One region of the Paenibacillus sp. LRG-1 genome, then DNA from elsewhere that is predicted to be linked to it. Evidence: predicted binding sites of a transcription regulator. Region 1 holds the regulator's gene; the other holds the start of a gene.

Region 1 (4,723 bases):
GAAATTCAAACCGGAGCAAACATGGGGAATATTCGACGGACATGACTTGAATGCTAAACTGACTTTGTTACCGCTACAGGTATACATAAACGGTCAGGTTTTTGATATGGGAGGCATTGCTGGTGTGGCAACTTGGCCAGAAAAGCGTCGCGGAGGCATGGTGTCACGTTTGTTGACGCATGCGCTTGAAGAAATGAAGTCTGCGGGACAAAGCCTTTCTTTTCTGCATCCATTCTCCTTTGCCTTCTATCGTAAATTTGGATGGGAAACGTATATTGAATATAAAAAGTACGTCATTCCCATTGATAAATTCCCTACAAAACTTAAAACAGAAGGTACAGTCAAACGCGATGTCAAAGATATTTCAGAACTGGACCAAGTGTATCAAGCGTATGCATCTCGTTATAATGGCACGCTGGTACGAGATAAGGAATGGTGGCAAGAGCGGATTTTAAATGAGAACTATCGAACTGCGGTATATTACTCTGAAACAGGCGATCCTCAGGGATATGCACTATACAAAATTGAAGATAAACAGTTGAATTGTGATGAGTTGGTATATGAAAATGAGACGGCTCGTCGGGCTTTATGGACTTATTTTGCAAATCATGACTCAATGATAGCCCAAGGTAAATTTAATTACGTTCCAGCAGATGACAATCTGCCATTTTTACTCGATGATCCACGAATTCAACAGGAAACGGTGCCTTATTTTATGGGTCGTATTGTGGATGCAGCTGCTTTTGTAAAGAGATACCCTTTTGAGCAGATTGGAGAGGAAACAAGTTTAACCTTAAGTCTGACAGATCGGTATGCTCCATGGAATGATGGATTATGGAGATTAACGATTACGACGAAAGGACAAGGCCATTTGGAGAGAGTGGATATAAGCTATTCATCTGAAAACGCCATAGTAGCTGACTTGAAACTTGGGATTCAGTCACTGACGACTCTGATGCTTGGCTACCAGCAGGCTGATGATCTGTATAAATGGGGTCGTATTGAAGGCAGCAATGAGTCTGTGTCTGCCCTTAAACGTGTAATACCAGTAAAACAAACGTTCTTATTGGATTTTTTCTGATAAAGGCCCATTTAGTTCTTCTTAGGCTCCATCTTTCAGAGAACATGACTTGCGTGGTTATCGTAATTTTCAAAACTCTTTCTGTAATGGGAAGAGTTTTTTTATGGTATTGTATAAAACATAATTAGATTGCGAAAAATGGTATTGACCCCTTGGCAAAAATGAATAATGTGCTATAATATGAATATAGTCAAAGAAAGTCAAAGTCAATCAAACCTCGTGTGATTCTATAGAAGTACTATGCTGATGGATTGGCTGTATAAGGTAATTTTGATAGCAAAGAAGTAAATGAGGATCGAAATGATTTGCGTATAGTTAGGAGCTGACTCTTATGAACATAAGAGAAGTGTATGATTAATCGCAAATAAAGGCCACACTAGAGACAAAACGGTACAATTCCAATGGATGTAGATCAGGCAATAGCCTGAATACAGCTTAGATTCGTGACTTTACCGTTTGGTTAAGTTCAATATACGGCGGACTCTGTGGAGCGTGAAATGTACTTGAATACTTGCGTTTCCGTTAGTGGAGGATGATGAAATGCGCAATGTTTCCGATATTATTGAACAATATTTGAAGAGTATATTGCTGGAAAGTCCCCAAGGTTTAGTGGAGATTCAGCGCAACGATCTGGCTGACCGCTTTTCCTGCGTGCCGTCGCAAATTAATTATGTAATTAGCACCCGGTTTACGCTGGAAAAAGGCTATGTGGTGGAAAGTAAACGCGGTGGCGGGGGCTACATTCGTATTCAGCGAATTCAGCTGCCTGCACAGCATGCCATCCATACACATCTTCATCAGAGCATCGGGGAGGAAATAAGCCAATCGGCAGCCGAAGGACTGATTTATCAGTTAGAGGAAGCCCATTTTTTAAGCAAAAGGGAAGCTAATTTAATGAAGGCTGCTTTATCAAGGGATACATTATTACTGAAGCTTCCCTATCGTGATCAACTGCGAGCAAGATTGCTTAAGGCTATGCTGATTTCGTTGCTGGCGACCAAATAGTGTGTGGAAAGAGACTAACGTTTGGATGTAGGGATTGGTATAAATCCTGACATTGAAGGAGGTGCTTTTATGCTGTGCCAAGAATGTAATATGCGGCCGGCAACTTTGCATTTCACCAAAATTGTGAATGGCGAAAAGACAGAGTTTCATATTTGTGAGACGTGTGCCAAGGAAAAAGGGGAGATGATCCCTGGAACACCTAACGGCTTTTCGATTCATAGCTTGTTGTCGGGGATGCTGGATTTTGACTCCAGTACAAAGAGCCAGTCTCCAGGCCACAGTGGTCCGCAGAACCTGCAATGCAAGGATTGTGGCATGACCTATGCACAGTTTAGTAAGCTGGGACGTTTCGGATGCCCGTCGTGCTATCAATATTTTGATAGTCGTCTGGACCCTCTGTTCAAGCGTGTGCATGGCAGTACGAATCATGTTGGTAAAGTTCCGGTTCGCACTGGAGGCCGACTGAAGGTTAAACGGCAAATTGACGATTTGAAAAAAGAGATGCAACAGCATATTGTACAGGAAGAATTTGAATCAGCTGCTGAGCTTAGGGATCAAATCAGAGAGCTTGAAAAAGAAATGACTGAAGAGTAAAGTTTGTGAAGAGTAGGAGGGATGCGTAATGCCCAATATTCGGTTTACGGAGAAGCCGCTAAGTGACTGGATGCGTGGTGATGCTGCGGATTCGGAGATTGTCATTAGCAGCCGGGTGAGAATTGCGCGTAACTTGCAGCATCTGCCTTTTCCCATGCTTGCTACCAATCAGCAGTCGGAAGAAGCACTTCAACGCTTGACGGATATCCTTCAGTATGATGATTTAGGCGGTTTTGGTACTTTCCATACGCTGAAAATATCCGAGTTGGATGAGATCGACAAGCAGGTGCTGGTTGAGAAGCATTTGATTAGTCCAAATTTGGCGAACGAATCTCGTAACGGTGCTGTTTTAATTAGCGATGATGAATCGGTTAGTGTTATGATAAACGAAGAGGATCATCTGCGTATCCAGTGCTTATATCCGGGATGTCAGGTTAGGGAAGCTTGGGAACGCGCTATGGTTATTGATGATGCATTTGAAGCGCATGTTGATTATGCATTTGATGATCGGAGAGGTTTTCTGACCAGTTGTCCGACGAATGTCGGCACAGGTATGAGAGCTTCGGTGATGATGCATTTGCCTGCATTAGTTATGACTCATCAAATCAATCGTATATTGTCTGCTGTTTCACAGGTAGGTCTTACAGTTCGTGGCATTTACGGTGAAGGCAGCGAAGCGGTCGGAAATTTGTTTCAGGTATCTAATCAGATTACACTGGGACAAACCGAAGCGGAGATTATTGAGAATCTACATGGCGTGGTGCTACAAATTATTGAGCACGAGCGTTCTGCCAGAGAAAGGCTAATGAATGAATCTATGCTGCGAATTACAGATCGGGTGATGCGTTCATTCGGTATTTTGTCATATGCAGCAGTATTGGATTCCAAGGAGGCTGCACAGCGGCTATCCGATGTACGTCTTGGCGTAGATTTAGGAATTTTGGAGCGTCCTTCCACCGCAGCGATGAATGAGCTGAATGTGATGACACAACCCGGGTTCCTGCAAAAAAGCTTTGGGGATAAAATGAATACCGAAGAGCGCGATATGTACCGGGCGAAGCTGATCCGGCAAAAATTAGGCACAACCCTTTAATATATAGAATGATCTGAAATACACACTGTGGAGGTGCAGGATATATGATGTTTGGAAGATTTACGGAACGTGCACAGAAAGTGCTTGCTTTGGCTCAGGAAGAAGCTGTTCGATTGGGACACAACAACATTGGCACAGAGCACATTTTGCTAGGCCTCATTCGTGAAGGTGAAGGAATAGCCGCGAAAGCCTTAATCGGTTTAGGGCTGGGACTGGAAAAAATCCAGGATGAAGTGGAAACGCTGATTGGACGCGGTCAAGAGCAACCGACGAACATTGCCTATACTCCACGCGCCAAAAAAGTCATTGAACTGTCTATGGATGAAGCCCGCAAACTGGGTCATACCTATGTAGGTACAGAACATATTTTGCTTGGTCTTATTCGTGAAGGCGAAGGCGTAGCAGCACGTGTACTGAACAACTTGGGCATCAGTCTGAACAAAGCGCGTCAGCAAGTGCTTCAATTGCTCGGCAGCAGCGAGGCTGTTTCCAGTCATCACGGTGCTCCAGCTAATGTCAGCACGCCAACTCTGGACAGTCTGGCACGCGATCTGACGGCATCTGCGAAGGAAAACAACCTGGACCCTGTTATTGGGCGTAGCAAGGAAATTGAACGCGTAATTCAGGTGCTCAGCCGCCGTACAAAGAACAATCCGGTTCTGATTGGTGAGCCTGGGGTAGGTAAAACGGCGATTGCCGAAGGATTGGCCCAAAAAATCATAGCAAATGAGATTCCCGAAACGTTGCGTGACAAGCGCGTAATGACACTGGATATGGGGTCTGTGGTAGCAGGCACCAAGTATCGTGGTGAATTCGAGGATCGTTTGAAAAAAATTATGGACGAGATTCGTCAAGCGGGTAATATCGTGTTGTTCATTGATGAGCTGCATACGCTGATTGGTGCTGGTGGAGCGGAAGGCGCAATTGATGCGTCCAACATCCTGAAGCCT
Region 2 (4,723 bases), 930 kb from region 1:
CGTTTTTCTCCAGAACTGTTACCAGCTCAGTCAGGGAACCTGTAGGTACTGGAACACGTTGAGCCGCGCCATCCAATTTACCTTTCAACTCAGGGATAACCAAACCGATTGCTTTAGCAGCACCAGTTGTGTTAGGAATGATGTTTTCAGCTGCTGCACGAGCACGACGGAAGTCTCCTTTAGCATGTGGAGCATCCAAAGTGTTTTGGTCGCCAGTGTAAGCATGAATTGTAGTCATCAAGCCTTCAACGATACCAAATTTATCTTGCAGTGTTTTAGCCATAGGAGCCAGGCAGTTTGTTGTGCAAGAAGCACCGGAGATTACAGTTTCAGTTCCGTCCAGAATTTCATGGTTTACGTTGTAAACGACAGTTTTCATGTCGCCAGTAGCTGGAGCGGAGATAACAACTTTTTTAGCGCCGCCTTTCAAATGTTTCTCAGCAGCTTCTTTAGTTGTGAAGAAACCTGTACATTCCAGAACGATGTCTACACCCAGGTCTCCCCAAGGCAGTTCTTCAGGGTTGCGGTTAGCCAAAACTTTAACTTCTTTACCGTTTACTTTGAAGAAGCCGTCATGTACTTCTACTTGTCCTTGGAAATTACCTTGTGTTGTATCATATTTCAACAAATGTGCCAACATTTTGGAATCTGTCAAGTCATTGATTGCTACTACTTCAATACCTTCCACATTTTGAATCCGGCGGAAAGCAAGGCGTCCAATACGTCCGAAACCGTTAATACCAACTTTAACTGTCATGAGTGAGTTCCTCCCAAAGTTCGTTTAGTTTAGTTTTATATATTCAAGACAGACCCGAAAGCCCGTCAAGACAACAATATTCATAAATCCTATATTAATCATTTAAATAACGACTTACAATCTCAACAGCAGCGCCTTCGTCGGTGACTAGAATGTCCTCTTGCCCGAAACGCAGTACCGCATGAATAGCGGCCGCCTTGTTTTTGCCTCCAGCTACACCTAGAACCGTATCGGTACGCCTAATGTCCTCCAATCGGAGTCCAAGCGTCAGCATTCTGTGAACAACGACGCCATCTTCGTTAAAGTAATAACCAAACGATTCGGCTACCGCTCCTTCACTGCTGATCTGGGCAAAGGTTTCGGGATCAAGTTTACGTCTATGTGCCATCGCTATGGCGTTGCCTATCCCGTGAATGATGATACGACTCTCGCGAATCAGGTTCAATATATCCTGAATGTTCGTATCTTCAAGCAAGGAGTTGTAAGCATGATTGCTGAGCAAATCCGGTACATGGAGCAGACGGTATTGAGCGCCTACCTTGCGAGCCATTGTGGAAGCAATTGTGTTGGCCTGCATTTCCATGCTTTCTCCCAAACCCCCGCGTGCCGGTACAAACCACCCACCCTTAAGTGGGCCATTAGAAGGTAGTGCCAGTTGTTCCGCCACGTCGGCAATTGTCGTGCCACCTGTTACAGCGACCACATCCTCGTCGTCCATAACACTCAGCAACGCTTTTGCTCCAGCGCGCCCCAGCTCCTGCTTTGTTAACGGAGAAGCATCCGAATCCCCTGGAACGACAACCACCTTCCTCAAACCATAGGCTTGACGAATCTGGTCCTCCAATTGGGACAGGCCGAACAAGTTGTTCGCAATCGGCTCCAGCTGTTCCAGCAGATCCAGTCCTGCTTTGCTCACCTTCATGCCTACACTCTCAATCTCAATTAGCCCCTGAGCTTTAAGAAGATCGGTTTCGGCGCGCAACACGCGCTCAGTCATGTTCAGTGAAGCTGCCAGTGTTCTGCGTCCAACAACATCGGACAGCATAATCTGATGCAGGATCGTGTACCTTTTTTTCAAAACATCCATGAGGTCGGGCAGAAGCTGCTTCTGTATTTCTAATATCTTTCGCATGCTTTCCACTCCCGCACACTTCTAAGTTCTGTCTCTAATGCTCTATCTCTAACTGGTCTCAAAACGTCCCGGGATAACTTTTTAAGTCCCACGTATATCTTAACCAATATTTGCTCCATATGCAAGTCTATCTGAACCTATATTTCTCAACCATTTATCTGAATATGCGCATTTAATAAAAGCTTGCAATTCACTGCTGTATATCATATAATCATCTTTGTTTCCAATTAGCTGTTTAATTAGTTAGTTGTTTGCATTGAATCAACTATGCGCCCGTGGTCCAACGGATATGACGTAGGCCTCCGGAGCCTGAGATCGAGGTTCGATTCCTCGCGGGCGCGCCATTTTAAATGAACGCTTAGATGCTTCTATATAATGTTTTAACCAATAAGAGCGCTGAGGGCTCTTTTTTTTTAATCATTAGTTTGACTTTCTTTGACTTTTTGTTTGAAATTGTTTATCATGTGGTTATTACGGTAACAGTTTATAAATAAGGGACGTGTAATCGGCATGTCCACCAAATCCACTAACGATATTTAAGGGAGGTTTTTTGACGTGAGCTATGTTCCTATGGTAGTAGAACAAAGTAACCGCGGCGAACGCGCCTATGACATTTATTCCAGACTGTTAAAGGATCGCATTATTTTGTTAGGCTCGGACGTCAATGACGTTGTAGCCAACTCTATAATTGCGCAAATGCTGTTTTTGGCTGCCGAAGATCCTGAAAAAGATATTCACTTGTATATTAACAGCCCTGGCGGTTCCATTACAGCTGGTATGGCCATTTTCGATACGATGCAATACATTAAACCTGACGTATCTACGATTTGCGTAGGTATGGCGGCTTCCATGGGCGCGTTTTTGCTGAATGCAGGCGCCAAAGGTAAACGTTTCGCTTTGCCAAACAGTGAAATTATGATTCACCAACCACTGGGTGGTGCACAAGGTCAGGCAACGGATATCGAAATCCGCGCACGCCGCATTCTGAAAATGCGTGATAAACTGAACCGCATTCTCGCAGATCGCACAGGCCAACCACTGGAGCGCATTGAAAAAGATACAGACCGTGACTACTTCATGTCTGCTGATGATGCCAAGGAATACGGTATTATTGATAAAGTGCTAACTAGCTCCTCTCCAGAAGGTGTATAAGAGAAGAAATTCACCTCTTTCGATAACTGGTAAATGAAAAAGCTGCTCCGGACTTTCTTATCCGGTAGGCAGCTTTTTTGCATTATTGTTTTTTAGGTTATAGACAATTGGACTTATTTATTTCTACTATTCATTCTGTCCCGCAAAAGGCTTTTCGCCTTGAGGCAGCAATTGACCGAACGAGTAGGTAAACTCCGGAATTCCATACGCGTATGGCGCATAATCATACAAATCAAACACGATTGTTACTCCACTGTTCGTCACATAAAAATTCTGATCTGCCGCCAGCTCTTTAAATTTGCCGAATCCTTCGCCAGCCTGAAGTGCATCGATTTTTTTCTTCAAATCAGCATTGAGGAACTTTTTGTAGTTCGGATTTGCCTTCAATACGTCAGACAATTGCTGCAGTTTACCATCAGCGAGCGAAAACGTATATCCTTTACGTGCCGTCATGCCATGTGCGCCACCCGTATACGAGTAGTCCTGCATAATCACACTCAGAATACCATCTTTGTTATAGGCAATCGCAAGATCATTTCCAAACTCATACGGTCTTTCTGTTGTAGCCTCTCCCTCAGCCATCATCTTTTTGCCTGCTGCCAATATACCTTCTGCATGCTTTTTAAGCACATTGTTAATGGCCTGTTGAGCCTCAGAATTCAGCTGGCTACCGCTGATTTGCGGGTACTTAATCTTGTAGGACACCTTCGCACTACTCGAAGCTGGAAGTGTTTGAGACGCAATTGTAATCGGATTTAGCTGGCTTTTACTCAGCGTTACTGTTTTCTGAGCTGCATTCCATTGAGCATCTATGCCCAGATAGTCTTTCAGCAAACTCATAGGAATGTATAGCTTCCCAGCGATCTGTTTGGCATCCATACTACGTGTATTGATTCCATTGACGTTGACGTAGGCATCCGAGGAAGAAGCCATAATGTAAAGTTTATTGTACCCGCTACCTACGGTATATGTCGCTGTTTTCGCATCATAGCTTACTGGAATCCCCAAGCTGTCGCGCAGTGCGGCCACCGGAATCATTGTACTCCCGTTCACTTGGACACCTTTAGCGGGCAACGTTTTACCATTCCATTGGATGCTGATTCCTGGTTGCCGTGTTGTCGCTTGCTGCTGTTTCGTCGATGCTGCCTGGATATAGGAAACGGGAACAGCTGTGACTCCTGCGAAAATCCCTGCCGCCAGCAGTGCTGAACCCCATTTTATTGCATGCTTACTCATATTAAATATTCCTCCTGTTAATGATCTGTATTGTCTATGTGTGATAACTACTTTTAATATTATATCTATACCCTATTGTATGTAGTTTACAATCTGTACACTCTCCGATTTCAATATGTACACCTAATAACCCTTAGCTATGACAGACTCATTACAAAAAGGTTTCGGTATACAAAAAAAGCCAGCAAGCCAGCCTGCACATGATGCAGGCCGCTTGTGGCTTCGTTTGATGATCTATATTAGTTCATTTCGTATTGAGCCGACACCTGAACTTTCACTGTTACTTGCCCCGATTGTATCTCTGTCCCGCCACCTGCTACGTCCAAGAGCGATTTTGACATGGCATTTTCACGTTGTGTAAAGATTTGTGCTTCTCCGCCATCTACCGTCACACTCACAAGGACACCTAACCCTCGTTTGGCTGCCTTAGCTACAGCACTGGCTTT

The links. Region 1 encodes CtsR, which represses protease genes until heat stress. Its sites were predicted from a motif close to ATGGTCAATAAAGGTCAAACA; they were not measured.
Region 2: the regulator CtsR is predicted to act here: its motif matches at 2,312-2,332, upstream of clpP (ATP-dependent Clp endopeptidase proteolytic subunit ClpP).

Annotation. Positions count from the first base shown of each region.
Region 1 covers NZ_CM170126.1:5,321,034-5,325,756, reverse strand. Annotated here, with positions in the region: gene ACUUJN_RS23705 (GNAT family N-acetyltransferase) at 1-1,081, shown strand, start outside; gene ACUUJN_RS23700 (CtsR family transcriptional regulator) at 1,622-2,086, shown strand; gene mcsA (protein-arginine kinase activator protein McsA) at 2,156-2,680, shown strand; gene mcsB (protein-arginine kinase McsB) at 2,709-3,773, shown strand; gene clpC (ATP-dependent protease ATP-binding subunit ClpC) at 3,818-4,723, shown strand, end outside.
Region 2 covers NZ_CM170126.1:212,396-217,118, reverse strand. Annotated here, with positions in the region: gene gap (type I glyceraldehyde-3-phosphate dehydrogenase) at 1-757, opposite strand, end outside; gene ACUUJN_RS00965 (sugar-binding transcriptional regulator) at 852-1,889, opposite strand; tRNA gene ACUUJN_RS00960 (tRNA-Arg) at 2,159-2,233, shown strand; gene clpP (ATP-dependent Clp endopeptidase proteolytic subunit ClpP) at 2,445-3,041, shown strand; gene ACUUJN_RS00950 (PdaC/SigV domain-containing protein) at 3,168-4,277, opposite strand; gene ACUUJN_RS00945 (SIMPL domain-containing protein) at 4,517-4,723, opposite strand, start outside.